DNA from 4 places in the Exiguobacterium sp. LL15 genome. Region 1 is predicted to be linked to each of the others. Evidence: riboswitches for the same ligand, from Rfam matches in the RefSeq annotation. Region 1 holds a riboswitch; each other region holds the start of a gene.
What was found. Region 1 has a riboswitch for thiamine pyrophosphate ahead of tenA (thiaminase II). Riboswitches for the same ligand answer to the same signal wherever they lie in the genome.

Region 1 (7,492 bases):
CAGGTGTTCCTGTTGGAGCACCGATATCGATGCCGTTATGGAACGTATAACCGTAAACGCCACTCGCAGCACCATATCCTTGCGTGATTGGACCACTTGCTGGACGTGAGAAACCAGTCGTTGCCTTTGACGAAGTCGTCGTACTGTACTTTTTAACATATGTAGAAGAAACATAGCGTGATGCGCCGCCGTACGAAATTTTCGTCCATGAACCGGAAACACCGAGATAATTGAATGTCTGTCCTGTATTGACGCTACCGACGATTTTATAAGCCGTTGATGGACCTGTACGGACACGAAGCCCGTCCGCTGTGACCTTTACCTTATATGTCGTTGCAGCTTCAACTTTCGAAGCACTCGTTGTTGCAAAACCTGAAACTACCAAAGCTGTCATTGTCATTGTTGTAAGTAAACGTTTCATTGAGTGTATTTCCTCCTTAAAAATCTGAAGCGACAGAACGGATCATTACAAAATTGTAAGATTTTATGTATATTTATTTATTTTAGGGAATGATTTTTCGCCTGAGATGATTATAGCATCGTCAATAACACAAAAATATTTCAAATGTATTTCAAAATTATGCGTTATTAACATATATTGTAATGGATTAATAAGTAAAAAAGAACTGACGAAGAGTCAGTTCTTTTTTCTATGAAACCTATACTGTTATTCAATGGAAGAGGGTGAAAACACAGTCAAATGTTGTGGGAGTACCTCGACAGTCACGGGAACATGACCTGCTGTATCCCCATCGGCATTAATCGGCAATTCTTCTTTCGAGCGAATTTCGACACGTGTCGTCGTGAAGTGTTCGATTTGATCGGCTTTTGATAATCCACCCGTGATGAGTTTGGGTAATGCTTGGAGCGCATCAAAGAATCCAAGCTTCGTAATGATGAACCCATGTAGCAGTCCATCATCGACTTTTGCGTCTTCTGCAAACGATTCGAACCCACCAACGGAATTCGTCAAGGCGATAATCAACAAGTGTGCTTCTCCATCGAATTGTTTCTCAGCAGAATCAATTTCAATCGGATAGGGACTATGATCCTTGAAGGCTTTTAGACCTTCAATGAAATAAGCGACCGATCCGAGTGACGTTTTTTGTTCGACACTGACCTCCTCGACGGCTTCTGCAATCAGACCAACAGCGATGACGTTCATGAAGTAATGGTCATCATATTTACCGATATCGAGCGGTCGGGCAGGGGCATCAGCTAGAATCTGGATCGCCTCTTCGGGATCCGTCGGGATGTGTAATGCGCGCGATAAGTCATTGACCGTTCCGAGTGGGACGATCCCGAGTGTTGGCCGATGCGGTTGCTCGGCGATTCCGGTGATGACTTCATTGACCGTTCCGTCACCTCCCATGGCGATGACAGCGTCGTAATTAGACTGGGCGGCATGACGCGCGAATTCCGTCGCATCGTGTTCTTTTTCCGTAAACCGGACGTCGACGGTTTCAAAGCGAGTAGCAAGCGTCTCTTCAGCGAGAGTCGCGTGTTTTTTTCCGAGTTCTTTTCCAGAAGACGGGTTGATGATCAACATGGCTTGAGACAAGATGAATTCCTCCTTTGACGTATCTGTTCCTATTTTCCCGAGTCAAAGGAGGACTAATCATGTTAGTTCAAGTTTCTAGAATTAAGCGCTCATACAAACCTTCAATTTTTTGTAACAATGCTTCTTTTTTCATCTCGACCGTCATCCATTCTTCTTCCTCGGATACATGAGAGAGAATGGCATCAAGATGTACGACTTGAAATTCTAGCTCTTCAATTTGTTGTTCGATGGACTGTTCTTTCGCAGGCGCATTCGAACGCTTTGAAATACTCGATTTCTTCTCATGATTTATTTGAGGTGGTGTGGCACGAACGGCTTGTCGTTTCTCCACTGCGTAAGCATAGCTTCCAGCATACGAAGTAATTTGGCGGTCAAGCCAAATGATTCTCGAGAAAAGACGATTCAAGAAATAGCGATCGTGTGAGACGGCAATCAATGTACCAGAAAAATTCTCGAGTGCTTCTTCGAGTGTCTCTCTTGATTCAATATCTAAATGATTCGTCGGCTCATCGAGAATCAAGACGTTAATCGACGAATGAACGAGGACGGCGAGTTGCAATCGCACCCGCTCGCCTCCGCTCAGTGACAAAATGGACCGAAAGACAGTTGGTCCAAAGAACAGGAACCGGGCAAGGATATGGCGGGCTTCCGCTTCTGGAACGGCAATCCGGTCTCTAAACCAGTCGATTAACCGCGCGTCCTCTTCGAAATGGGCATGCTGGGACAGGAAACCGATCCGATTCGATGGTCCACGCGTGAGTGTGCCTGCGTCTGGTGATAATTCGTCAAGCAGCAGTGAGAGCAACGTCGATTTTCCGCTTCCATTCGTTCCGACAATCGCGATCCGATCCTGTGCCATGATCTCGAACGAGACGTCATCAAAAATGTGGTGGGTTCCGTAAGCAAACGAGAGTTCTTCAGCGCGAAAGACGACTTGGCTCGTGTGATCAGTGGAAGAGAAGGAGACATCAGCGGTTTTGGCTTCGAGTTGTGGTCGTTTAATCCGTTCGATCCGCTCGAGTGCTCGTTCCATTGATTTTGCTTTACGGAATAATTTCTCACTCGGTGGAGACGCTTCGTTTGCCCATTGCCGGAGTCGACGAATCGCTTCCTTCATTTTCTTTATTTTTTTCTGTTGCTCTTGGTAGGCGTGGAACTGTTCGAGCAGACGGCGTTCTCTCTCGTCGACGAACGCGCTGTAGTTCCCTATATAGGCTGTCAGTTCACCGTCTTCGAGTTCAACGATCGAGGTGACGACGGCGTCTAAGAAGACCCGGTCGTGAGAGACGAGCAGGATGGTTCCTGTGTAGTCCCGTAAGAACTGCTCCAGCCATTCCACGGCAGCTAAATCAAGATGGTTCGTCGGTTCGTCAAGAATGAGCAGATTTGGCTCCATGAGTAACATGCGACCGAGACAAATCTTCGTCTGTTCACCACCGCTCAACTGGTGGAAAGGACGAGTGAGTAACGGACGAAGGTGTAACCCGTTCACCATGCGCTCGATTTTCGAGTCGAGTAGATAGCCATCCTTTTGTTCGAACGCATTCGTCGCTTCCGCATATCGTGCGAGTAACGCATCAAGATTCTCTGGTGCTGTCGCCATCATTTGCTCCAACTGTTGCATCCGAGAACGGATCGCGAGGATGTCTTCAAACGCTGTCCAAAGGACGTCGAGTCCGGTCATCGTCTCACTATATACAGGAAGTTGTTCCAAATAGCCGATCGTCAAACCGCTCTTTTGATAGATGACACCACCGTCCGGTTGCTCAAGGCGAGCAAGCAAGCGGAGTAATGTCGTCTTGCCACTCCCGTTTCGTCCAATTAGACCGACACGGTCGTGTTCGTTTAAGAAGAGGGAAACATCCGTTAAAATTGTCTCGCCTCCGAATTGTTTGGTCAGGTGTTGAATGTCGCAAATCATCATAGTAAGTCGATCCTTTCGCGCGCATCAAAAAAAGGAGAGCGCAAATAGCACTCTCCATCACGTGTGAAAGATGCGCTTTGCTGTATTTTTCAATCATGAAGTTCTAAAAAAGGGCAGACGGGTGCCTTAGAACGCCATTCCATGAAAAATCGCGCGCAACAGATACAATTGTTCCATCAACCAGTGTTTGCACGCGGCAAAGTCCATCTTTTCACACCACCTTTCGTTTCAGATACATCTAGTTTACTATTTTTTTGTCAGTTACGGAAGTCTGAATTATTTGAACACACCCGCGATTGAACTGAAGAAGTCACTGAGTCCATCAAATAATTTAGCGAAAAATCCTTTCGTTTCTTCTGAAGTTGCGAACGCGTGGATGTCTTGTCCCGCATTTTTCAATCCACTCTCGATTTGTCCCCAGTTGATGTTCGCTTGCTCCATTTGATTGAACAGATTCGTCAGCCGGTCCATTTGTGCGTCAGACAACTGGATATTGTTGTTTTGAATGACTTGGACGATCAGGTTTTCGATTTCGACTTTGGTTTCCGGTTTTTGATTGGCGATCTCAGCCTTAATCTCATTCATCAAGTCAGCCACCTTATCCGTTCCGACCGTTTTCCCGACGTCTGATGTGACCGATAATTCTTGCTGTGCTAAATCCTTGCGTTTGTCACTTAACTTTATCCCGGTTTCAGCGGAAGTTTGATCGTACGCCTTCATGATTCCTGTCAGTGCCGATGTCCCGGTCACCTTGTAAGGGGAAGTAATCGTGATGTCGGCATCTTTGACACCCGCTGTGACGAGAGCGTTGAGATACATATCCTTCGTCACCCATGTGATGTTTTCCGTCGAGACGGAGAGTCCATCTCCTTTTTCCGTCAGTTCGATTTTAGCCGACGAATACATGTTGCCGCCTTTTTGCGACTGTGGGATGTTTTTCCCGAGATATTTTTCCTCGTCAGCAGAAGTGGCGATGATCGGTGTGATCCCTTCCGGTGCATTGAGACGTGAAAGCACCCATGCTTTATCTTTTGCGCCGAGCGACTCCCCGAGTGTGACGATCGTCTTATCGACGACTTGTTCGGCGGATGCGGCTGTTGGGAGTAATAAAGCAGAAGCGATAACGGCTGATGCCATGATTTTTGTTGGTGTATGCATAATGAAATCCTCCAATTGTAAGTAACAGAATGAATTATAGTATCAGGTACTAAATTTAGTGTACGGGAACGATGTCTGTTCGGAATCGGTCTGCAGATGGAGACGATATCCGTCTTCTGACACTCCATAGTATAGCGAAAAGGAGACAACTTGACTTCCGTTTTCAGCATGCTATAGTGAATTTGAATCGAATAATGACCACTAGGGGAGTCGGTAGACCGACTGAGACGAACGAAGACGTTCGGACCCTTTGAACCTGATTAAGTTCGTACTTACGGAGGGAAGTGGCGTCAAGTCTTGTTCTTCTTGCGCCATGCCCGTGTGTTTCGGGGTGGTGTTTTTTCGTTTCATAACTAAACGAGGAGGATGAGATCATGACATTCACACAAGAAATCAAACAAGCGGCACAAGCGTATTGGGATAGTAGTTTTACGCACCCATTCGTACAAGGAATCGGGGAGGGGACGTTACCGCTCTCGAAATTTCGGCATTACGTCATGCAGGATGCCTATTACTTAAAACACTTTGCGAAGATTCAAGCGAAGGCAGCGTCAAAAGCAGACGACTTCGCGACGATTGCGACACTTGCCGAGCATGCGACTTCGACTTACGAGGCAGAGTTGAGCTTACATCAATCATTTTTTGAGCCGCTCGGTATTACGGAAGCAGATCTTGAAGCATTTGAACCGGCACCGACAGCATATGCGTATGTCTCGCACATGCATCATGCGAGTGAAGGAACGCTCGGTGAGACGATTGCTGCCATCTTGCCATGTTACTGGTTGTATTATGAAGTCGGGCAACAATTACTAACGTGTACACCGGAAGAAAAAATCTATCAGCAATGGATCGACACGTATAGCTCGGAATGGTTTGAAAAGGTCGTCTTTGAACAGATTGCACGGCTTGATGCGCTGGCGGAGCAAGCGAGCCCGACAGAACGCGAGCGGATGAAACGTCATTTCGTGACTAGTTGTTACTATGAGTTACTCTTCTGGCACATGGGGTGGACGGAAGAGACGTTCACGTCGGTCTACGAAACGATTCCAGCTCGCCCGGTATCTTCTTAAACCAGTAGATGGTAGAATTAGGAATACCTTCTAGTGAAAGTAGGGATTGGAATGGAAATCATAGTCATCACACTCGTGATCCTCGCGGCATATGCTATGCAACGAATGCTTGGTAAAGTCAAAGTAAGATTTGTAGGACTTATCATCCCAACGTTGATCGTGTTATCCGGTATATCCGCATCGACTCGAAACTTCAAGGTAGCGTATAGCATGGGAAGCTACATTTCTGCTGTTCTTGTCATCGTCGTCTATGCACTACTGACTTATTGGTTATACCGCGTCTACCATCGTGCGAAAGAAGAAGCTGAATATCCGTATCAATCATTAAAAGACCGAGGCATCCTTTAAGGAGCTTCGGTCTTTTGGTGTATCACGTCATCATTTTTTCCAGTTTTTAAAGCCGTCACCGAATTCGAGATGCAGTTGATCGGTAAAGACACCGTTCTTAAAGACCGGCACATCAACCGGTAAAGTGCCTTGCGGTTTGAACGTTCCGAAGATCGCTCTGATACCTGCAGGCAGGTTCGGTCCCGCTGATTTTAGATTGCCTGCTTCGGAGTCTGGACCGTTTGGATCGCCTTTGAAGCCATAGACGAGGACGTGTGCCGGTGCGTCCGGTTGTACGGCGACATCGTATGGGTTACGGAGACTGAGCAGGACGGATGGTGTATCCGTTTGTTTCGCATAGCGGAAGATCGAAGCCGGAATCGCTTGTTCTGGTGCAGTAGGTAGTAGTTTAGCACTCGTGTTGACGTTGGAACCGACGATGATGTAATCTGCTGCATCGAGTTGCGCCCGTAATGTCGGGTTTTGGTCGAGCGGTAGCGTAGTAGCCGAGTAATTCGCTGTCGTCACGTGCCAGTTCCGATTCTTCGGTAGGGAAGCGATCGTTTTTTTCATGCTGTCCGTTTGATCCGCCGCAGGAGCGATCACAAGAACGTTGGCATTCTTTTTCGGTTTGAATGGTAAGGTCCGCTGATCATTTTTCACGAGTGTGACCGCGGCTTCCGTCATCGCACGTTCTTTTGCTTTATGCTCGGGACTACCGACGATTTGGTTCGATTGCGCGATTTTTTCAGCTAGGGATGTCGTGTCAGTCGTACCGTTCCAAATTCCGCGTTCTGCTTTCAGTGTCAGAATCCGCTCAACCGATTGATCGATCCGTTCCTCTGAGAGGCGACCATCTTTGACTGCTGCGATCACATCCTTGAAAATCCGGTCGAGTTTTGTGACATCCTGCTCGGAACGAAGGATCGTCGGCATGAGCGCGATATCGACACCGGCGTCAAACGTCTTTAAGACGGCTTCTGATTCCGTGAAGTTGTCGGCGATCGCCTGCATGTTCAACGCGTCTGTGATGACGATGCCATCGTAGCCAAGTTTTTCGCGCAGTACGCCCGTGATGACATCATCCGATAACGTCGCAGGTAAAGGGAAGGTACCATTTGTCGACGTGACGACTTCAGGTTCGATTTGCGGCATCCCGATGTGTCCTGTCATGATCATATCGATGTCTTCAGCAATAGCTCGCTTGAACGGTACGAGCTCGACTTGTTCTAGCTCCTGCAGGGACCGGTCAACGACCGGTAATCCATAGTGGGAATCGGTCGCCGTATCGCCGTGACCCGGGAAGTGTTTGGCGGTCGCCGCGACACCTTCAGACTGAATTCCCTTCATTAGAGCGGAACCGAGTGTGCCGACGAGCTCCGGATCACTCGAGAACGAGCGGACACCAATGACAGGATTTCCAGGATTGCTGTTGACGTCGAGAACCGGACC
Region 2 (7,492 bases), 1.0 Mb from region 1:
CTGTATCATGCAGGCGCTTGCAAAAGCACCGCATGACCGTCAACAGTCCGTCGCAGCGTTTAAGGCAGATATGGTGACGGCGTTGTCTGACGAACGGGCAAATGAAAGCATCCGTGGCGCAGAAGAGGATGAGATGGAAAAGACAATGGTTTTATCACCTGTCCAAGTGCCAGAAGAATCAAAAGCGGAACTAGAATCACCCGCCGTCGCAACTGTTCAACCGAAAACACCGGAAAAGAAAAAGAAAAAACGCTGGTGGATCATCCTCTTGTTACTCCTTTTACTGGGTGGGGCGGCTACGACGTTCGCGATGTGGCCGGATCCAACGGTCACCGTACCATCTGTCGTCAAGACGGATGGAGACGATGCGGAAACGAAGCTTGAGAAACTTGGATTTGTCGTCGAGACAACGGAACGGAGTAGCGATACGGTCGAAGAAGGCGATGTCATCAGTCAAACGCCTCGTGAAAAAGCACAGGTCAAGAAGGGCTCGACAGTCAATTTGGTCGTTTCTACTGGTAGTGCTCCGGTTGAGGTACCGGATGTGACGGATGAAGCTGAAAAAGAAGCAATTGCAACGCTAAAAGAAGCAGGATTCGCAAAAGTCGAAGTCGAGCGAGAGAAGTCGGATGAGATCGATCGAGGAAATGTGATTCGACAGTCAATTTCTGCTGGAACGGAGGTCATTGCGAAAGAACAAACGATTACGATTACTGTATCTGAGGGGACGTCTTCTTTCGAGTTGAAGGATTTGACGAATTTATCGAGTGATGAAGCAAAAGCTTATCTCGATAAAGTAGGATTAGACGGAACGTTCGAACAAGAATTTTCTAGCGATGTCAAACTCGATCAAGTCATCCGTCAGTTCCCGCAAGCTGGCGCACAAGTCGAGCCGAACGACTCCGTGACGGTCTTCATCTCTAAAGGTGAGGAAGAAAAAACAGTGACGGCGACGTTCCCTGAAAAGGTCGTCTATGATGCTGTTAGTGAAGATGAAGAAGAGGCTCCGCCGAAACAAGTCATCCGAATCGAGACGGAAGACGCGAAAGGGAAGCGGACCGTCATCGAGGAATCAATTGATCAAGATGAGACATTCGACGTGCCATTAACGATTGATCCGGGTGAAGAAGGCAAAATTACGATCTATAAAGACGATACGGTGTATCGTTCAAAAACCATCACGTACAATCAAGCAAAAGACGCACAATGAATGTGATAAAAAAGGAGTGCATAGGATGACGGAACAACGCATCGAAGAGAATCGAGAAGGAACGATCATACGCCTGCAGGGCGGCTTTTATGATGTCATGACACCAGAAGGAGAAGTTCGTTCACGAGCAAGAGGAAATTTCCGAAAACGCGGCATCAGTCCAGTCGTCGGAGATGAAGTCGTGCTTCATATCGAAAGTGAGACCGGGTACATTCTCGAAGTGAAGGAGCGGGACAACTTTTTAGTACGCCCGCCTGTCGCGAATATCGATCAAGCGTTGCTTGTCGTCTCAGCGGCAGAACCTGATTTTTCAGCGCATCTACTCGACCGATTTCTCGTCTTGATCGAAGCGAAGGAAATCCAACCCGTCATCCTGTTAACGAAGATGGATTTACTTGACGAAGTCAAAGGACCGGCTGTCCGAGAGGCGATTGCCGCTTACCGGAAGATTGGGTATACGGTCATCGAGACATCAAGTGAGACGTTGACGGGTGTTGAGCAAGTCCGTCCGTTACTTGCTGGAAAAACGAGCGTTCTCGCCGGACAATCCGGTGTCGGGAAAAGTTCATTGCTCAATGCACTGGAGCCCTCTCTTGATTTAGAAACAAGTGCGATCTCGAAATCACTCGGACGCGGACGTCATACGACGCGCCACGTCACATTAATGCCGCTTGCCGAAGGATTGATTGCCGATACGCCAGGTTTCTCGAACCTCGATTTTCCGTATGATATGGAAATCGAGGATGTACGGTGGAGTTTTCCTGAATTCGTCGCTGTACAAGATGATTGTAAATACCGAGGTTGCTTGCATTTGAATGAACCCGGTTGTGCCGTCAAGGAAGCCGTCGAAGCCCAAGAAATCATGTCCTCTCGTTATGAGAACTATGGTATGTTTATAGACGAAATCAAGAATCGAGCCCGGAGGTATTGAAGATGATTAAAATTGCACCATCGATCTTATCAGCAGATTTTGCGAATCTTGAGCGTGATGTCAAAGCAGTCGAAGCAGCAGGCGCGGACTATATCCATTTTGATGTCATGGACGGTCAGTTCGTACCGAACATCTCATTTGGATTACCTGTGCTTAGCAGCTTACGTCAAAAGACGGATATGATTCTCGATGTCCATTTGATGATTGACCAGCCAGAACGTTTCGTTGAAGATTTCGTCAAGGCAGGGGCTGACATCGTGACGTTCCACGTCGAAGCGACGAATCATGTCCATCGTGTCTTGCAACAAATCAAAGCAGCGGGCGCAAAGGCAGGAGTCGTCTTGAATCCCCATACGCCATTATCAACGATTGAACACGTCCTTGAGGATGTCGATATGGTTTTATTGATGACGGTCAATCCGGGCTTCGGTGGACAAGCCTTCATCGAGCGTGTCATGCCGAAACTCGCAGCACTTGCGCAAATGAAAGCAGATCGTGGTCTGACATTTGAAATTGAGATTGACGGTGGCGTCAATCCGGAAACGGCAAAGCTTTGCATCGATAACGGTGCGAACGTTCTCGTCGCAGGGTCAGCAATCTACAATGCACCAGATTATGCGGAAGCGATCACTAGCATTCGTCAAGGGGCTGCCGTATAATAAGAACGAGAAAACGAAATATGATGACCGCAAGGGGTGTCGCTTGAAAAGCGGCTGAGAGGAGTCTTTTAGACTTTAACCCTTCGAACCTGTTCCGTTCAAACGGACGTAGGGATGTGGCGCACGCAGGCAGTACGGCGTTCGTCGTACTGCCTTTTTGCGTCCTCTCGTACAATGAAGGAGGAAAAATAGCATGAAACGGTTACAAATGATGATGGAAATTGCCATCTTCGCCAGTCTCGGAGTCGTCTTTGATTTACTGATTCCATTCAAAATGCCACAAGGAGGCTCAATCAGCTTAGCGATGTTACCGATCTTCGTCATGGCATTTCGCCACGGTGTCGTTGGAGGGGTCGTTACGGGAGCGCTTGTCGGTACGATTCAATTGATGTTCGCTCCACAAGTCTTGACGATCGTTCAACCGATGCTTGACTATACGATTGCGTATGGTGTCGTCGGATTAAGTGGTCTGTTCGCGCGTCAAGTCAGACTAGCCGCGCGCAATGGACAAAAGAAAAGCTTGATGGCGTTCGTTCTCCTGGCGACGTTATTAGGCGCAGGACTCCGTTATATCTGTCATGTCATCAGTGGAATCGTCTTTTTTGCCGAGTATGCCGAAGGTCCAGTCGTACCGTATTCATTGATTTATAACGCGACATACATGGTACCGTCTTACGTTCTTTGTGGTGTCGTTGCGGGTCTTTTATTCACGACTGCGCCACGCTTACTACGTTATTCGGCACGAGGCGTCTGAGATGCGGGCGATTCTCGTCTGTGCCGGTCCGCGAGAAGAAGCGCCGGATTTACGGACGTTTTGTCAGCCAGGTGATTTTATCGTCGGTGTTGACGGTGGTGTTCAGACGATTGAATCGTTTGGGCTGACATGCGACCTGACGATTGGTGATTTTGATTCGCTTGGTTATGTACCAGAAGGGGCAATCGTTCATCCGGCCGAGAAAGATGAAACGGATCTCGAACTGGCACTTCGTACAGTCTCAGAGAAGAAACAGTTTGAGGATACCTTCATTATCGGGGCGACAGGTGGGCGGCTCGACATGACCGTCCAAAATGTATATTTATTGAAGCGATACCCAGAGGCACGACTCGTGACGAAACGAGAAGAGGTACGATACTTGGCTGAGGGAACGTATGCAGTCGAAGCAGGGAGCTATTATTATCTTTCGTTCATTCCACTCGTACCATCGACTTTAAGCTTATCCGGAGTCAAATATCCACTTGATGCACATCCAGTACCGGTCGGAGGTTCCTTGACCGTCAGTAATGAATGGTGTGCGTCAGAAGCGAAGGTAGAGCTCCATCAAGGAGAACTATTGATGATGCGGACGCTTAAGGAATAGCACAATCATAGGAAAGAGGCCGTGGATGACTCCGCGACCTCTTTTTGTGTGAAATTATTCTTCGAGTTGAGAAGGGGCGACACGGATGTCGCTTTGAGCGGATAGATGTTTTCCTTTGACGAAGAGATGATAACTTCCCCACATGACAAGGAAGAAAGGAACACCGATGTATAGAGCGATTCGTTGATCCGCTTGAAACGCAAGACTGACGAGGACGACGACGTTAAGTGTCAACGAAATCAGTGGTAACACCGGATAGAGTGGTGTCTTGAATTTCAGTTCGGATACATCGTGTCCGTTTCGGACGAACTGACGACGAAATGCAAGCTGAGAAGCAGAGATCGAAATCCAGCCGACTTGAGCCCCGAGTCCGGCTAAGGACAAGAGCCAAATGAAGACGGTATCTTCTGCGAAAAATGCGGTCAGAAGCGATAACATCGCGAACATCATCGTAAAGAGTAAAGCACGCATTGGCACACCACGTGCATTGACGTAAGATAATTTCTTTGAAATCATCCCTTCTTGCGCCATTGCCCATAACATCCGAGTCGCCGCATATAATCCGGAGTTTCCGACGGATAATAGTGCCGTCAAGACGACGATATTCATCAAATCAGCAGCGTACGGAATGCCGATCGCATCAAAGACCATGATGAACGGACTGCTGACTCCGCCAGCCGTCTCATACGGAATTAATGCACCAACGATCGTAATCGATAAGACGAAGAAGATGAACGTCCGCCAGACTGTATTGCGGATCGCTTTTGGAATCGATTTTTCTGGCGTGTCGGACTCCCCAGCCGCAACACCGATCAATTCCGTTCCTTGGAAGGCGAAGTTGACGGCGATCATCGTCGTCAAGACACCAAGAATCCCGTTTGGAAACCAACCGCTTGCCGTAAAGTTAGCGAATAACGATGTTGGGCGATCTGCTTCCATCGGTAACCAGCCGAACCAAGCAGCGCCACCTAAAATGATGAAGAATAGGATCGCGAGGACCTTCAAACTCGAGAACCAGAATTCAGCTTCACCGAATGCTTTGGCGGAGACGGCATTCAGACCGAACAGCAAGACCGTAAAGGCGGTACACCAGACGACGACGGGTACATTCGGAAACCAGCGGTCCATTAAACTGCCGGCAGCTGTGATTTCGAGTGCCACCGTCACGGCCCAGCCGAGCCAATAAATCCAACCGACGGCAAAGCCGATCCCTGGTCCGATGAAGCGGGTCGTATAGGTCTGAAATGACCCCGAGACCGGCAGATAGACCGCTAATTCCCCTAGACATAACATTGTCAGATACATGATGGTCCCACCCACGATGTAACTGAGGACCGCCCCGAGAGGTCCTGCTTGTGAAATCGTTAATCCTGACCCTAAAAATAAGCCTGTTCCGATGATTCCGCCAAGTGAAATCATGAACAGATGTCGACTCGTCATCTCTCGTTTGAGTTGCATGATGACTTCCCCCAATTCTGACAAAATAAAGTACGTTCCTATTGTAAGCGTTTTCAATAAAAGCGACAATTAGTTTATGAGAAAAATAAATGAGGGCATAAAAAAACCGGAAGGGAAGATTCCCATCCGGTGGTTGCGCCTTATACGCGTTCGACTTTACCTGATTTAAGAGCTCGAGCTGAAACCCAAACCTTTTTCGGCTTACCGTCGACGAGGATACGTACTTTTTGTACGTTGACTCCCCAAGTACGTTTTGTTTTGTTCAATGCGTGTGAACGGTTGTTACCCGACTTTGGCGATTTCCCAGTAACGTAGCATTTACGTGCCATGCGTTCCGCCTCCTTTTATGTTGTTTTGCGTTCGTCCTAATAGACACTTTGCTATCTTAGCATGGTGTCAGGGCGGTTGCAACATAAAAAAAGTAGCTGACAAGAAAAAAACTTGACAGACAACCTCGAAATTTAAAATAATGGATGAGGATGATGGTAAAAGTTCATTTGACCGCTACTATTTTTCACTTATTCATTGTATAGTCAGTACGGCGACTTTTCAATAGTAGGTCCTTATAGTAGAATTATGAGAAGAATACAATATTCAAAGGGGGCTACTCAGGTGGCGATCGAGATGAAAACGACCTATGGAAAGATTGATGTAGATAATGATGTCGTCGCGCAACTTGCGGGCGGCGCGGCAATGGAATGTTTTGGTGTCGTTGGTATGGCATCCCAGTCTCAAATCAAGGATGGTCTTGCTGAACTCTTAAAACGTGAGAACTTTGCACGCGGTGTCATCGTTCGACAGGCTTCAGAGCAGGTCCATATCGATATGCATATCATCGTAAGTTATGGAACGAAAATCTCAGAGGTGGCGAATAACGTACAGAGTCGCGTGAAATACACGCTCAGTCAGGCACTAGGTCTTGACGTGACATCTGTGAACATCTTTGTCCAAGGAGTCCGCTTGACGAATGTCTAAGGCGGGAATAGAGGAGGAAACTTTAGTGAGTGTAGATCGTTTAACAGGAGCGCAGTTAGTCAAGATGATTCAAAATGGCGCGGCGAATCTCTATCAAAATGCAGATTTCGTCGATTCATTGAACGTCTTCCCTGTGCCAGATGGTGATACGGGAACGAACATGAATTTGACGATGACTTCAGGTGCAAAAGAAGCAGGTAAATCAACTTCGGATTCTGTATCGGAAGTCGCAAACGTCTTCGCACGTGGATTATTGATGGGGGCGCGCGGAAACTCTGGCGTCATCTTAAGCCAATTGTTCCGTGGATTCTCGAAATCAATCGAAGGCAAAACAACGATTGATACGAAGGAATTCGCAGATGCGTTACAAAAAGGTGTCGATACTGCATACAAAGCAGTCATGAAACCCGTTGAAGGAACAATCTTGACGGTTGCCCGTGAAACAGCTGTCGCTGCTATCGCACAATCTGAGACGACGACGGATTTCTTAGAGTTGATGCGTCAACTCGTCGAAGCTTCGAAAGTATCGCTCGACGGTACACCAGAACTTCTTCCGGTATTAAAAGAAGTAGGCGTCGTTGACTCTGGTGGTCAAGGTCTCGTCTGTATCTATGAAGGATTCCTCGCAACACTCGAAGGAAAAGAACTCGACAAGCCGCATGCACCTGTCATGGAAGCACTCGTCGAAGCAGAGCATCATAAAACGGCTCAAAGCTTCATGTCGACAGAAGAAATCCATTACGGTTACTGCACGGAAATCATGGTTCGTTTCCAAGATGACAAGCTTGCGAATGCACCGTTCAGCGAAGAAGACTTCCGGAACGAATTAGCGGAATTCGGTGATTCGTTGCTCGTCGTAGCGGATGAAGAACTCCTTAAAGTTCACGTCCACGTTGAAACA
Region 3 (7,492 bases), 620 kb from region 1:
ATGATCGACTTTTCCATTGCCACCGCTTCGGACGCGGAAGCAATCCATGAACTGAACTACCTCACCTTCACGGAAGAGATTCCGCAACATCAACCGAACACCGAACGGAAACGGATTGACCGGTTTCATGATCAAAATACTTATCTGATCGGCAAGGAAGACGATCGACTCGTCGCGATGATTGCTATTCGGAAGCATCGCCCTTTTTCACTTGAGGAAAAAGGCGTGACGTTAGATGAGACATTGACGGACCCAGCGGAAATCCGTTTACTCAGCGTTCGTCCCGAATACCGCAATAGTCGTACGTTCATGCAATTGATGCGCTTTTTGATGGTCTACTTGGAACGGGAAACGATTGATCATGTCTATATCAGTGGTACGACACGGGAAGCTAAACTATATGCGCGGTTCGGCTTCACACCAATCGCAGCGACGCTCGGTAGTGGTGACGCCCAGTTCGTACCGATGTTGTTGTCGCGCGCGACATACGAACGATCCGTCATCGCGGACGTTTTACGTCCTCTGCATTTTCTAGCCGGTCCGGTCGAAGTCGCTCCGACGGTCCGTCAAGCGGCGCAACAAGCACCGCGCCCGCATCGGACGGCATCGATGCGTCAGCTCGATCAAAATTTACGGGACCGAATGTGTCAGTTGCTGGATTTGCCACATGTCTCGATGGCTGTCGGCAGTGGTACGCTCGCCAACGATATCGTCGCACAACAACTGAGTGGACATGGGTTGATCCTAAACGGTGGTGAGTTCGGTCAACGCTTGATCGATCACGCAGCACGAGCAGGAAAGTCCTTTGATGTCCACTCGCTTCCATCCGGTCACCCGATCGACTTGGAACAACTCGCGAGTCAACTGCATCAAACGGAATACGACTGGATCTGGTTGACGCATTGTGAGACGTCAACGGGCGTCCTCTACGATCTCGATGCGGTAAAAGCGCTGTTAGAACAACGAACCGCACTCATCGTCGATGCGATCAGCGCCGTCGGAACCGGGCGTTTCTCGTATGCCGGCTGCAGATTCGTCACGACCGTCTCCGGAAAAGCAATTGGGGGTTTACCGGGTCTTGCGTTCATCGGTCACGTAGATCGCGTCCTACCTTCTCCACGTATTCCACGTTATCTAGATCTCGGACTCTATGCGGAAGGCGTCGCCTTTTCCGGTTCCTCGAACTTGTTGCTGGCTTGTCAGGCAGCGCTCGATGCCCTTGATCTCGATCAAGCCGCTATCAAGATGACCTATCTCGAACAGGCCGTTCGCGCGACTGGTTTTAACCTGCTTGCGACGCAAGAAGCACAAGCGCCGGGAATTCTGACGATCGTCCATCCGTCGGCAACCGCTTTAGGAGACGCTCTCCGGATCCAAGGCTATCATGTTCAATATGAAAGCGACTATCTCGTCCATAATCAATGGCTCCAAATCTCAACGATGGGACAGACGACGATGCGGCACATCGAACGTCTCGTCCGCGTGCTGGTTCGTGAAAACCAACGCATCACCATAAAAAATGAAAAAAACGAAAGACCTCTCAACCCTTGATTTCAAGCGGTTTGGAGGTCTTTCGACTTTAAAAAATAAAAAATAGAGGTTTAAGGATTTAAAACATAGGGGTATAAACTCACTAGCACCGCATCAAACGGTGACTTACTCACACATGTTTCTCAATATCAGCGTAATGACCTGGGAGAGAAATGCAAAGTCACGAAAGCGTCAGATTCAAAAGAGTCTGAAACCGATTGTCTTAGCATATTTAAATTGTTCAGGACTTGTCCTGCTCCTACATTCATTACCTTTTGAGGGCTATACCAAATTCAAGGGGGAAATGAACATGTCAGTTAAATTAACAGCCGAAAAACGCGAGGTACGTCCACGCTCACTCCGTAAACAATTACGTCATGAAGGAAAAGCTCTTGGTGTCGTGTATGGTTACAAAGTGGAAAGTACACCAATCGCATTCGAAGAAAAAGAATTGCTTAAAATCGTTCGAGAAAACGGTGAGAACGTCTTGATTTCACTGAAACTCGACGGTAAAAATATTAACGTCTTGATCAACCGTCGTGATATGGATGTCTTCACACCAACTGTCGATCACGTTGAATTCATCGCCGTTAAAATGGATGAAGAGACAGAAGTCGAAGCAGACGTCGTACTCGTCGGCGAAGCAGCTGGCGCTAAAGTCGGTGGATTCCTGTCACAGACACTCTTTAAAGTAACAGTCGCAGCTACACCAGATAAATTACCAGAGAACGTCGAAGTCGACGTCACGAACCTCGAAATCGGCGATTCGATCTCTGTAGCTGATCTTCCAGAACAAAAAGATTTCCGTATCGTCACAGAAGGCGACATTCAAGTCGCAGCTGTCGTCGAATCAACGCTTGAACAAGAGCTTGAGGAAATCGAAGAAGCAGAAGCTGAGGCACAAGCGGAAGCTGGTGAAGACAACGAAGCGGAAGCTACGGAAGAGTCTTCAGAAGAAGCAAAAGAAGAGAACGAAGACAACAAATAAGTCGTTTGACGATACGCCCTTCGTGGCGTATCGTTTTTTTGTGTCTTGACAATAGACAGAAGATTGCCTAAAGTGAACAGCGTATCACCTATTACCATATCCACTAGGGGAGCCCATTTGGCTGAGACGATTCACTTCGGACCCTTCGAACCTGATCTAGTTCATACTAGCGTAGGAAAGTGGAGCGATCACATCCAATGACTCCTGCTGCGCGCAGTTTTTCTGAGGACCGCTCTCTTTTTTACGGAGGGCGGTCTTTTTTGGCGTCTCCCCCATTCTAAGGAGGACGTACCTAATGCAACACTGGAAAATGAAAGAAATCATGGTCATGATGATGCTCGCCGTCGCTTGCGGGGTCATCTATCTTGGTTGGTCAACACTCTGGTTACCGATGTCTGCGATCTTCGGACCTGTCGGTGCCAACTGGATGTTTGGGATCTGGATCATCGCGAGCCCGCTCGTCGCAGCAATCATTCAAAAACCAGGTGCCGCCCTCATCGCGGAAATCGTCGCGGCAGCCGTCGAGCTGTTCACGGGTAGTCACTTTGGTTTATCGGCTCTACTGATCGGGGTATGCCAAGGGCTTGGTGCGGAACTCGTCTTTGCGATGACGCGTTATCGTCGTTATGACACCTGGACATTGATGTTATCGGGTGTTGGAGCCGCGATTGGTAGCATTGTCTATAGTCTGATCGCGAACGGATTCGGTTACTACACGACGACGACGTTGCTTGCGACAACTGGCTTACAATTAATTAGTGGCGCATTACTGGGCGGCTTGCTTGCAGCGATTCTCGTCCGTCGCCTTGTTGCGACCGGTGTCTTGAACGGGTTTGCGGCAGGACGTGCGAAACGGGAAGTCGCATGATTACTGTCGACGATCTCAGCATCCGCTACCCCGGTCAGATGAAGTCGGTGCTCGATCATGTATCGCTGACGATCGAGCAAGGAACGACCCTTCTGCTCGGACGAAGCGGGAGTGGCAAGACGACACTGCTTCATGCCCTAGCCGGACTGACACCAGAGACGATTGAAGTCGAACAGACGGGAACCGTTACCCGGTCCGGTTCGGTCGGAGTGCTATTCCAAAACCCAGAAGAACAGTTCTGCATGGAAACGATCGGACGCGAAATCGCTTTTAGCTTAGAAAACCGGTCGATTCCACGCGAAGAGATGGAGGAACGAATTGAACGCTTACTCGCACTCGTTGGTCTCCCTCTCCCCTTCTCGACACCAATCGCGAGTCTATCCGGGGGGATGAAACAACGCCTCGCGCTCGCTGCGGTCCTGGCACTTGAGCCGACGATCTTATTACTCGATGAACCAACGGCTCAGATTGACCCGATCGGGCAACACGAGCTGATGGCGTTGATCTTTCAGATTCAGAAAGAACATGATTTAACGATCGTCTTGATCGAACACCAACTCGATGTCTGTTTACCTTACATCGACAAAATCGTCTTACTTGAGGACGGATCGGTGACTGCAACGGCGCATCCGCAGGATTTGTTCCCGCAGGCGTATACGGATCTTCAATCGAAAGGGATCGCTGTTCCCTCTTTGTATCCGTACACGTTAGAGACGTTACCCATAGATGGACCACAAGCAGCGCGACTTCATGTGCTTCCTCCAGTCGCTACTGCAGGCATTCCCTTGTTACACGTCGCTGCATTATCGACGAAAGCCCCTTACCCGCTGACCGATGCGACATTTTCCCTGAAGACGGGAGAATGGGTGATGCTGCTCGGGGCAAACGGCTCCGGGAAAAGTACGTTGCTTGCAACACTCGGTCGGTTGCTCTCGCATCAAGGAACATACCGGTTCCAGGAACGTTCGGCTCAGCGTTACTCCCGGCGACGCTTTTATGAGCATGTCGGCTATGTCTTTCAACAACCGGATCTGCAGTTTCTCAAACTGACAGTCGAAGCGGAAATCGACTGGAGTCACCGGGCAGCGACGAGTGATGAGCGCACAGCGTTGCTCGAACGACTGGAACTCGCATCTGTCAAAGAGCAGTCACCGCTTGCGCTTAGTACGGGGCAACAACGACGGCTCAGCGTCGCGACGATGCTCGGGCAGACGAAGGATTTATTGTTGCTCGATGAACCGACGTTCGGACAGGATGGATTGACGACACGGCGGCTCATGGAACAGTTGTTGACGGAACAACAAAACGGAACGACACTCGTCATGGCAACGCACGACATGGAACTCGTCGCCCGATACGCGGATCGTGTCCTCGTTATGGAGCAAGGCCGAATTGCCTTTGATGGAAGTCCGAGCGAGTTATTCGCTGATGTTCCGTTACTCGAACGCTGTCAGCTACAACGTCCACTTTCGTACCAATTCCAGGAGGTGAAGCGCAATGCAGACGAACGCGTCACCGTTCGCTAAACTCAATCCTGTCATCAAAGGTAGCGGATTGTTTTTGATCATGTTTGCCTTGATTGCAACGAACGACTGGGTCAAGACGTTGGTGTTCCTGAGTTTTGCTATCGCGCTGCTACTCCTCTCCGGGTGGGGTCCTCACGATTTCTTGAAACGACTCGCACCTTACAGTCTATTATTCTTATTGACGTTCTGGATGATGGCAGCCTTCGGCAAAGGAACGAATCCTCTATGGTCGTTTGGTTGGTTTCATGTCACATCGGAAAGTGTTATGCACGGCTGGTTACTTGCCTTACGGATGGCAACGTTCGTCTGCTTAAGTTTCGCTTTCGTCACGACGACCGATGCGACCCGGTTCGTGATGAGCTTGATTCACCAAGCAAAGGTGTCGCCTCGCTTCGCGTACGGATTTCTTGCCGGGATCCGCTTTCTGCCTCAACTGGTCGAAGAAGTTCGCGTCTTACGGCAAGTTCGGATGATTCGGAACGTTCACAGTCGCTTTCCTGGTGATGCGTTCCTATCAATCGGCTTACCGCTCTTCTCGCGATCGATCCAGCGGGCAGAACGGATGGCGATCGCTTTCGAAGCCCGTCATTTTTCAGCAGAACGGACATATTATGAAGTGCCAGTCGTTCAGCGCCAGGATGTTATCTATCTCATGGTCATCCTCCTGTTCATCAGTCTTGTCTTTTGGCTATGATTATCGCCACCCGTATCCGGGTACATTCTAGCAAGACAGATTGAAGGAGAACGACATGAAACGAATCCTCTTGATTGGTGCAGGGCACGCTCATCTGCATTGCATTACCAATGGACCAACAGAAGACGTCGAGTGGCTGATTTTAAATGCCTCGACGTACCAATATTACTCGGGCATGTACTCCGGACTTGCTGACGGAACGTACGATATCGATGAGATCCGTATCGACGTCGCCGCACTGTGTCGCGCCAATGATAAACAGTTCATCGAAGAGACCGTCATCAAAATCGACCCCGATGAAAAGCTCGTCTTCGGTGCATCCGGCAGACGCTACACCTATGACGTCGTCTCGACGAATATTGGCTCGTTCGATTGGGCGGAAGATACGACACGATTATCGATTAAACCGAACTACCGGTTACCCGATACATTAAAGCGTCTGCAACAAGCAAAGCGTCCAGTCTTGATTGGAAGTGGTGCAGCGGCCGTCGAGATGGCGGCGTCCTTAAAAGCAGCGGGTGTACCGATCACACTGATCACGGATCCAGAGTTACTTTCAGGACACCCCGCAGCGGAAGCGATTGCGAGACGGTTAAAAGAACTCGATGTATATTGGATCCGGGAACGTCCAATAGATGACGAACCACCACTCCGCTTCAAGCATCACCCTCCAATCGAGTCGGATGCGATCATCCGCTTAACGGGTGCGAAAGCACCGGCATTGTTTGCAGACAGCAAGCTCTATACGGAAGACGGTTTCCTAATCGTCAATGAACAGTTGCAAGCGCTCGATCATCCGAGTCTGTTTGCTGCGGGTGACGCGGCGACCCTCGTCGCTTATCCCGATATTCCAAAGAATGGCGTCACAGCTGTCCGGCAAGCACCGATCTTACTGGCAAACCTCTTACGGTACGTCCAGGAAGAGACACTGCAAACCTATCGTCCGCAAACGAACTATTTGACGATTTTATCGATGGGATCGCGTCATGCGATTTCCCTGTATGGCAATCAGTATTCGACTCACCCGTTCGGTTGGTACCTGAAGCGCTGGATTGATCAACGGTTCATGCGGAAGTATCGCCCTTAAAAGTGTGCGCCGGCGCACACTTTTTTTTGTACACAAAAACAAGCCATGGACGGGTGTCCATGGCTTGTTGGATTAGACGGTTTGATTTCCTTTAACGTACGAGAGTAACGTTTCGTTGAACTTCTCTTGTTCATCAAGCAACATACCGTGCCCACTCTCTTCGAAGACTTCAAGTCGTGCATGTGGAATTTCCTTTTGCATTTCTTCCGCGAACTCGAACGGACAGACTTGGTCTTTTTTACCGTGGATAATTAACGTATCGACTTTGATGTCTCCGAGTTTCCCACGTAAGTCTTCGTCACGTAAGGCGATCGCTGACTGAATCGTACCGTGGGACGAAGCGGCGATACTAAGTCCATGGAACCATTGTTGAAGTGGTTCTGGATGTTCTTTCGCAAAGAAGATTTCCCCGAATCCTTTAAGCATCGACGGACGATCTTGTTTCGTATCGGCAATCAACGCATCGACTTCTTCTTTTGTCATTCCGTATGGATAGCCGTCTCGCTGTGTAAAGACAGGTGCTGCAGCTCCTGCGAGAACGAGCTTACTGACTTTTGAATCCCCGTATTGCAAGAGATAGGACAAGGCGATTCCTCCTCCCATCGAGAAGCCAAGCAACGTGACGTTCGATAATTTCAGCTGTTCGATGACTTCATTGATATCGGACGCCATCGTCTTATAATCGTATCCCGTTGCCGGCGCATCTGATTTGCCATAACCGCGATAATCGATCCCGACGTAACGGTACCCTTCTTCGACGAGCAGGTTCTTTTGATACTCGAACATATTGTTGTTTGCT
Region 4 (7,492 bases), 240 kb from region 1:
CTGTTTATGGTCGAGCTGAATCAGCTCTTGAACCCGTTGCTTGATTTCTGGAATTTTGACCGCGAGCGGTTTCCACGTCGTTCCGTCGAACCGAGCGAGCTCGGCTTCATGCGAGTAGCCGGTTTTATTGACCGGATGCGGTTGACTCGGTTGGCGGATGATCCGGTACCGTTCCCCTTTCAGCGTAAACTCCAGTTCAACTTCCGTCTTTTGCTCGGGCACGGCAAAATGACTTCGCAGTTCGCTCATTTCCCGTTCGCCGCCTGACGTTTCGCCATACAGGGCGAACGTCAATGCGTCAAAGATCGTCGTTTTTCCTGCTCCGGTATTCCCGGAAATGACGAACATCGTCCGTCCGGCAAGTGCCGTGAAATCAATCGTCTCTTCACCAGCAAACGGTCCAAAGGCGCGTAATGTCAGTCGTTCTGGGCGCATGTCGCTTCCTCCTTCAGGACGGCTTGCATCGCTTCCGTCGGTTTCTTCTCACGGACCGCTTCATAAAACTCACTGAACAGGTCCGCAACGGACGCATCCTTGACTTGTTCCCGCGACGCCTTGACTGCCCGCGTACTCTCGCGGACGAATCCGATTCGCTCGAGGTGCAGGATGTTCGGATAGATTTTCTTCAGCTTGCCCATCGGATCCATCAAGGCTTCACCATCTGTTAGATTGATTTTTAAGTAATCGTCCGTGTCTTGTGTCGCGACGAATGCCGGGTCTGTCAGTTCAGTGAGACTTCCAGTCAGTTCTCGTAAATCACGTTTTGGTGCAAGTGGTTCGAACCGACGATCGAACGTACCCGCATCGTTCAACGTCAACACATCGACTCCTTTGACATGGTGGGCTTCCGAGAATGAATATTTCAAGAGCGATCCGCTGTAGCGAACCGTCTCGGATTGAATCGCAAGCGGATTGTGCAAATGACCGAGTGCCGTATACGTAAACGGTGCAAACTGACTCGCACTGACCTGTCCTGCTGTTCCGACGGACAATTGCCGCTCCGAATCCGTCTCGAGTCCACCGATCACAAAGGCATGACCGACGAGGACACTCGGTCCGTCCGGACTACACCCGGCAAGGATCGTCCGCATCGCATCATCATGTGTCTTGATCGTTTCGTCCTTGTACACGTACCGAACGGTCGCAGGATCGGCAAATGGCACTGGATAGAACGACACTCCTTTAATCGTGACCGGAGTAATGACCGGCGTTAGTTTTCCGACGAGATGCAGACCGGCCCGTTGGAGTAACGTTGTTCCGAAACTTAACCGTTCAGCCGAATCGTGATTTCCGCTGATCGCAACGACCGGGATGTCTCTATCGAGAATCAAGGCAGCGAGCGTCTCGTCAAGCAGTTCGACGGCTTCCGTTGGTGGTACAGCGCGGTCGTACAAGTCACCTGCAATGACGATCGCATCCGGTTGTTCGCGGTCGACGAGTGTCAAAAAATCCGCTAAGACCGCCCGCTGGTTCTCGAGCATCGACTCGCCATGAACGATTTTGCCGAGATGCCAATCGGCAGTATGTATCCATTTCATCTTCATCACACTCACTTTTTGAATATAGTAGCTTAAGTGTAGCATGCAAGCGTTCGTTCTGCGACGAACATCCGTTTGGAACACAAAAAGCAGAAGGCGATTGCCTCCTGCTTTTTGTGTTCGAACAACGAACGTTTTATTTCGTCCGTTGTTTTCTAAAGCGTTGAACGGAACGAATCACAGAAACCGATCCGCCGATGATCGCACCGACGCCGACTACGATGCCTGTTTTAAATTTTTTGCCCGATTGTTCTGATTTATGCGTTGCTTGATTGTGTTCAAAAAGTTGTTGGAGGGGCGACGACGTCTCGACTTCGAGAATTTTCGATGCATCCTGATGCACGTCTTCTCTACGTTCGACACTACAAGGTGACAGATAGAATGGGTTCAAGTTTGTCCGGTACCGATCCGGATTCCAGTTGGCTTGCTGAACAACTGCTTGGGCGTCTTCCGTCTGTGCTTGATCCTTGATTGGATCGAATTCTTGTTTCATCTGAATCACTCCTCTTCACGTTCAAAACTTGTAGACCGATTTATGTCTGAAGTCTTATTTACCTGTTTTTCAAACATTTAAAACATATATATTTAAAATTAGTTTTACTGTTTTATGAACGTTAGCCGAAATAGGCATGATAGAGCCGTTTCGCTTTGACGAGATCCGCCTCGCCATGAATCAGAACACGTCCATCTCGGAAAGCGACCATCCGATGTTCGTCCGTCGTAAACGCCAGCAAATATGGATTATGGGCGGAAATCGCAGCGACCGGCTGGAGACGTTGTTTCAACTGTTCCAGATCCCGCTGTCCGTCTCCGCGGATTTGAACGGCATCCCGACCGCACAGTGCCGTGAAACGAACCGTTTGATCCGATAAGTAAGGGTAGGACGGATCGATGCCGCACGACGGGCACTCCGTTTGCTTCAGTGACTGGACGTTAATTTGTTGAAACGTATTCGACCAGACATCAAACGCAAGCAAGCGCGTCCGCATGGTGTCCGTTTTTCCGCTCAACCACTTCAACGCTTCCGTCACCTGCAAGGAAGCGACCATCTGTACAGCTGGTCCGATGATTCCCGCTGTATCACACGTCTCCTGATCTCGCGGTAATTGATCGAGCAGACAATGCAGACACGGCGTCTCCCCGGGACGGACGGTAAACGTGATTCCATAACTGCCGACGCATCCACCATAAATCCACGGAATCGAACGCATCGACGCCATGTCGTTCATCAGCAAACGAATATCGAAATTGTCCGTCGCGTCGATGATCAGATCGATATCATCGAGAAGCCACGTCAGCGCTGCCCGGTCGACGTCTACTACATGCGCTTCGATCGTAACCGTCGAATTAATCGCTTCAAGCCGTGCTTTTGCGGCAATCGCTTTTGGTACGATGTGACGCGCATCTTCCTCGGTATAAAGCTGTTGTCGTTGTAGATTACTCCACTCGACATAGTCGCGGTCGACGATTCGGACGACACCGACACCGGCGCGGACGAGTTGCTCTGCCGACGCCGTTCCGAGCGCTCCCATGCCGATGATCAGTACCTTTGCTGCTGCTAAGCGTGCTTGTCCCGCTTCCCCGATCGGTTGAAATCGAGTTTGCCGTGAGTAACGGTTCATCGAATCAATCCACTCGTTGGACTACTCGCGACCGCATACTGTTTTTTCTCGATTCGTCCCGCTTCGTATCCGAAGCGCCCTGCTTCGACAGCTAGTCGCATGGCGTGCGCCATCTTGACCGGATCTTTCGCATGGGCGACAGCGGAGTTTAATAAGACACCGTCCGCACCGAGTTCCATCGCATAGGCGACGTCGGTCGGCGAGCCGATCCCGGCGTCGACGATGACCGGGACCGTCGTCTGCTCGATGATGAATCGTAGATGAAGTGGGTTGAGAATGCCTTGCCCGGAACCGATTGGTGATGCAGCCGGCATGATGGCGTGACAACCGAGTTCCTCGAGTCGCCGTGCAAGGACGACATCGTCTGACGTATACGGTAAGACGATGAAGCCTTCTTTGAGTAATTCTTCAGAAGCCCGTAACGTCTCGATCGGATCAGGTAGTAACGTCTTATCGCAACCAATCACTTCGACCTTGACCATGTCACACATACCGGATGCCCGCGCAAGCTTCGCTAACCGAACAGCTTCCTCCGCCGTCTTCGCACCAGCCGTGTTTGGAAGTAGATCGTACTTCGCTAAATCAAGCGACTCCAAGAAATTCGCTTGTTGTTTGTCGAAGATATCGAGCCGACGGACGGCAAATGTCAAAATTTGTGAAGCAGACGCATCGATTGCTTTCTGCTGTACCGTAGCATCCGTATATTTCCCTGTTCCGAGCAATAACCGTGATTCAAATGTCTTTTCTCCAATTTTCAGCATGTTTATCCTCCTCCTACGAAATGAACGATTTCAAATGTGTCATTGTCCCGAACGACTGTCTGACCGTACGCCATGCGATCGATAATTTGTCGATTCTGTTCGACGATGACGAGCTTTTCCCCTAAGCCGAGTTGCGTGAGCATGTCCTCGATCGTTTTAATCTGTTCGATCGTGTGGTCATTGCCGTTAATCGTAATGTTCATCGGACTTCCTCCTTCTGAATCAACCGTAATGTATTTACCAAGACTTCCGCTGTCGCTGGTGCGAGTAATATGCCATGCCGATGATGCCCTGTCGCTAGGAAGATCCGACGGGATGAATCGGTGACTCCGATATATGGCAAGCCGGACACCGTTTGCGGTCGTACACCGGACCAGACTTCTTCGATGACCGCGTCACGAATCGGTGGATACAGTCGTTCTGCTGCTTGAAGCAGTGACATGATCCCAGCGACACTGACGCCGACCGTCTCGTCGTGCGGCAGTTCGGTCGCACCGATCAAAATCCGTCCGTCAGCTTTTGGCACGAGGTAGACGGCTTCATCAAACAGAATCGAGCGTAACGGCTGACCCGCGAGACGGACGGCGAGACACTCCCCTTTGACCCCATATGTCGCGATCGAAATACCAGCTGTATCGAGCAAGGCTTGCGACCCGCGTCCGGCAGCGACCGTCACTGTTCGTCCGGTCCACGTTCCTGCGTTCGATTCGATCCTGATGAAGTCATCGTTCTCTTCGATGCGTGTGACATCTACCTGTTCTTCAATCGATATGCCACGTGCGTGTAAGGCATACATCAATGCAGTCGTCAGTCGTCGTGGATCGATTTGACCGACAGCTGGAAACAGATGCTCGCGTCCTTTACGTTTTAACAAAAACGGTTGTTCCCGGTACCCACAATCGATGCCTGTCTCTCGCTCGAGTCGACGTGCAAGCAGTGGATACAGACGACGACTTCGCGCGGCAAGTGCATGCAATTCTGCTCTCAGCTCGATGTCCGTCGCAAGCATCCCGGCAGCTGCGCGGCTCGTTCCTCGTCCGCATGTTCCACGTTCTAAGACGACGACGGATTCATTCTGACAGGCGAGACCGTAAGCAAGCGTCAACCCGATGACTCCGCCGCCGATGATGATGTGATCCGTCATACGCGAACCCCCTGGTAACGCCTGATGGCGGCGAGTGGATCCGATTGACCGAGAATACCCGATAAGACGGCGATTCCGGTTGCACCGGTTGCTGCGATTTCAGGCATGCATTCTGGTGTAATCCCACCGATCGCAATGACTGGCTTCGTCGTGAAGGTGACGACTTGCTTCAAGGCGTCGATCCCTCGGGGTGGTAGGTCCGGCTTCGACGCTGTCGGATAAATATGACCGTACAGCAGTCGGTCGGCTCCTTCCGCTTCTGCTGCCAGTGCCTCTGCTAGTGAATGGACCGATTTCCCGATGACGAGATTCGGAAAATGACGTCGCACATCGCGGACACGCATGGAACGGCGCGTCAGCTGCACACCGATGCCGGCGACATGGGCGACGTCGACCCGGTCATGAACCGTTAACTGTTCAGGCGAATAACCATGCCCAAGGAGTGCGTCAATCAGATCAAGTAATTCTGCCGCCGATAAGTTCGGTTCACGTAGATGCAGCTGATCCGTATAGGGTTGAAGTGATTGAAAGGTCTTTATTTCGTCAAGCGGATGAATGGATCCCGTCGAAATCAGATGTAAACGCATCATGTTCTTCCTTTCCATACGAAAAAGGACCACTCCCGATGTTGAAGGGAGTGGTCCGAAAATGCGCTGAAGCGCTAAGGATATCTAGGGTTTCGAGCCACTTCCCTCCGCTAGTACGAACTAGATCAGGTTCAAAGGGTCCGGATACTTCCGTCTCAGTCTGCTGGGAGACTCCCCTAGTGTCTTTTCGTGTTTAATTGGCTTGCCCCATTAGTCTAGCATGAGTCGCTTTGCTTCGCTAGTCCTAGTTGAGCGCTTCCACTTGCTGAATCAGCTCCGATTTCGTCGGTCGCTGTTGCTCTTGGCTGTCGGCATACGTCTGCTTTAGCTTCAGGATGCGCATTACTTTAGCATCGAGCATCTCCGGCGTCAGCGTTTGGTCTTTGACGGCTTGCATCACTTCAGCATGAACTTTTGCGTAAGCACCTGCCTCTGAAAACATCGCCATATCAGCTCCATTGACGAGCGACTGACGTGCCGCTTCTGCGAGACCATATCGTTTCGTGATCGCTCCCATGACGAGATCATCCGTGATGATGACACCGTTGAATCCGAGTTGCTGACGCAAGAGGTCAGTCAAGATCGGCTTTGAGAGCGAGGATGGATTCGTATCGTCATACGCGGGATAGAGAATATGGGCAACCATCACCATCTCGGCGCCCTCTTGAATCGCTTCTTTAAACGGTAACAGTTCCGTCTGCTTCAGTTCTTCCTTTGATGCCGTCACTTTCGGTAGCCCGACATGGGAATCGACACTCGTATTGCCGTGACCGGGAAAATGTTTGACGACCGGAATCGTTCCCGTCTCCTGCATCCCGTGCATCAGGGCCGTACCAAGCGTCGCGACGGTCTTCGGATCAGCACTGAACGCACGGTCGCCGATGATCGGATTGTTCGGATTACTGTTGACGTCTAGGACCGGTGCGAAGTCCATGTTGAAGCCATAAAATCGTGACAAATGTCCGAGCGTACGTCCGACATCTTCCATTTTCGCATCATCTGCTCCTTGCGCCATCCGTTGACTCGTCGGTAGACGTAATCGTTGATCCGGTACCCGGCTGACCCGTCCGCCTTCTTCATCGATCCCAACAAACGCATACGGTTTTTGATTCGTCTCTTGAATCGCACGTGTGAACGTCAAGAGTTGTTCTTCTGACGTGATGTTTCCGCCGAGCAATAAGACCCCGCCAATCGCATGCGTCTGTAACAATTTCCGGTCAGCTGCTGAAAGTTCCGTGCCGGCGACTCCGATATAGAGCAGTTGATCGATTTTTTCTGACGTCGACATCGCTTTTAATTGTTGCTTTAGTTTTGCTTGTTGTCGTTCTTCCTTCGTTGGCTCAGGCTTCGGTTTCTTTTCTTCTGTCGGTTGTTTCGATTCCGGTTGTGATGATTTCGTTGGTTCCGTCGTCTCCTGCGCACACCCTGCAAGCAACAGGCAACCGATCAGTACGACTTTCTTCACAAAGGATCCTCGCTCCGGACACCATTGATCGAATAATAGACGGAAATCTCAGCGTTCAGGGATTGCGAGACCGAACAATATTTATCCTTTGATAACGAGATGGCGCGACGGACTTTATCTTCCGGGAGATCTCCTTCGAGCCGGTAATGAATCGAGATCGACGTAAAACGCCGCGGATGGTCCTCTGCCCGTTCTCCTTCGATATCCATTTCGAAATGGGTGATCGTCAAGCGCATCTTCTCTAAGATCGAAACGATATCAATTCCGGTACAGCCGGCAACGGCATGTAGCAGTAGTTCAGTCGGTCGCGGCGCTTGATTTTCACCCCCGTTTTCGGGTGCTGCATCCATCGCCAGGTGATGCCCTGATTCCGTC

Region 2: it holds a riboswitch for thiamine pyrophosphate, as region 1 does, so the genes downstream of both, thiT (energy-coupled thiamine transporter ThiT) here and tenA (thiaminase II) in region 1, are expected to answer to the same signal.
Region 3: it holds a riboswitch for thiamine pyrophosphate, as region 1 does, so the genes downstream of both, NOM72_RS06510 (ECF transporter S component) here and tenA (thiaminase II) in region 1, are expected to answer to the same signal.
Region 4: it holds a riboswitch for thiamine pyrophosphate, as region 1 does, so the genes downstream of both, NOM72_RS08750 (thiamine phosphate synthase) here and tenA (thiaminase II) in region 1, are expected to answer to the same signal.

The regions. Positions count from the first base shown of each region.
Region 1 covers NZ_JANFNX010000001.1:1,899,972-1,907,463, reverse strand. The annotation lists gene NOM72_RS09990 (M23 family metallopeptidase) at 1-421, opposite strand, end outside; gene NOM72_RS09985 (diacylglycerol/lipid kinase family protein) at 668-1,561, opposite strand; gene abc-f (ribosomal protection-like ABC-F family protein) at 1,629-3,482, opposite strand; gene NOM72_RS09975 (DUF1002 domain-containing protein) at 3,762-4,643, opposite strand; TPP riboswitch at 4,837-4,943, shown strand; gene tenA (thiaminase II) at 5,018-5,713, shown strand; gene NOM72_RS09965 (hypothetical protein) at 5,765-6,061, shown strand; gene NOM72_RS09960 (glycoside hydrolase family 3 protein) at 6,092-7,492, opposite strand, start outside.
Region 2 covers NZ_JANFNX010000001.1:889,302-896,793, forward strand. The annotation lists gene pknB (Stk1 family PASTA domain-containing Ser/Thr kinase) at 1-1,210, shown strand, start outside; gene rsgA (ribosome small subunit-dependent GTPase A) at 1,236-2,141, shown strand; gene rpe (ribulose-phosphate 3-epimerase) at 2,144-2,800, shown strand; TPP riboswitch at 2,823-2,932, shown strand; gene thiT (energy-coupled thiamine transporter ThiT) at 2,994-3,554, shown strand; gene NOM72_RS04360 (thiamine diphosphokinase) at 3,556-4,158, shown strand; gene NOM72_RS04365 (amino acid permease) at 4,213-5,616, opposite strand; gene rpmB (50S ribosomal protein L28) at 5,757-5,945, opposite strand; gene NOM72_RS04375 (Asp23/Gls24 family envelope stress response protein) at 6,229-6,591, shown strand; gene NOM72_RS04380 (DAK2 domain-containing protein) at 6,617-7,492, shown strand, end outside.
Region 3 covers NZ_JANFNX010000001.1:1,279,871-1,287,362, reverse strand. The annotation lists gene NOM72_RS06520 (GNAT family N-acetyltransferase) at 1-1,551, shown strand; gene NOM72_RS06515 (50S ribosomal protein L25/general stress protein Ctc) at 1,841-2,518, shown strand; TPP riboswitch at 2,614-2,713, shown strand; gene NOM72_RS06510 (ECF transporter S component) at 2,814-3,386, shown strand; gene NOM72_RS06505 (ABC transporter ATP-binding protein) at 3,383-4,912, shown strand; gene NOM72_RS06500 (energy-coupling factor transporter transmembrane component T family protein) at 4,884-5,606, shown strand; gene NOM72_RS06495 (NAD(P)/FAD-dependent oxidoreductase) at 5,662-6,693, shown strand; gene NOM72_RS06490 (alpha/beta fold hydrolase) at 6,766-7,492, opposite strand, start outside.
Region 4 covers NZ_JANFNX010000001.1:1,657,506-1,664,997, forward strand. The annotation lists gene NOM72_RS08715 (AAA family ATPase) at 1-435, opposite strand, end outside; gene NOM72_RS08720 (exonuclease SbcCD subunit D) at 417-1,538, opposite strand; gene NOM72_RS08725 (hypothetical protein) at 1,675-2,031, opposite strand; gene NOM72_RS08730 (ThiF family adenylyltransferase) at 2,153-3,160, opposite strand; gene NOM72_RS08735 (thiazole synthase) at 3,157-3,921, opposite strand; gene thiS (sulfur carrier protein ThiS) at 3,924-4,124, opposite strand; gene NOM72_RS08745 (FAD-dependent oxidoreductase) at 4,121-5,065, opposite strand; gene NOM72_RS08750 (thiamine phosphate synthase) at 5,062-5,655, opposite strand; TPP riboswitch at 5,738-5,840, opposite strand; gene nagZ (beta-N-acetylhexosaminidase) at 5,897-7,117, opposite strand; gene NOM72_RS08760 (OsmC family protein) at 7,114-7,492, opposite strand, start outside.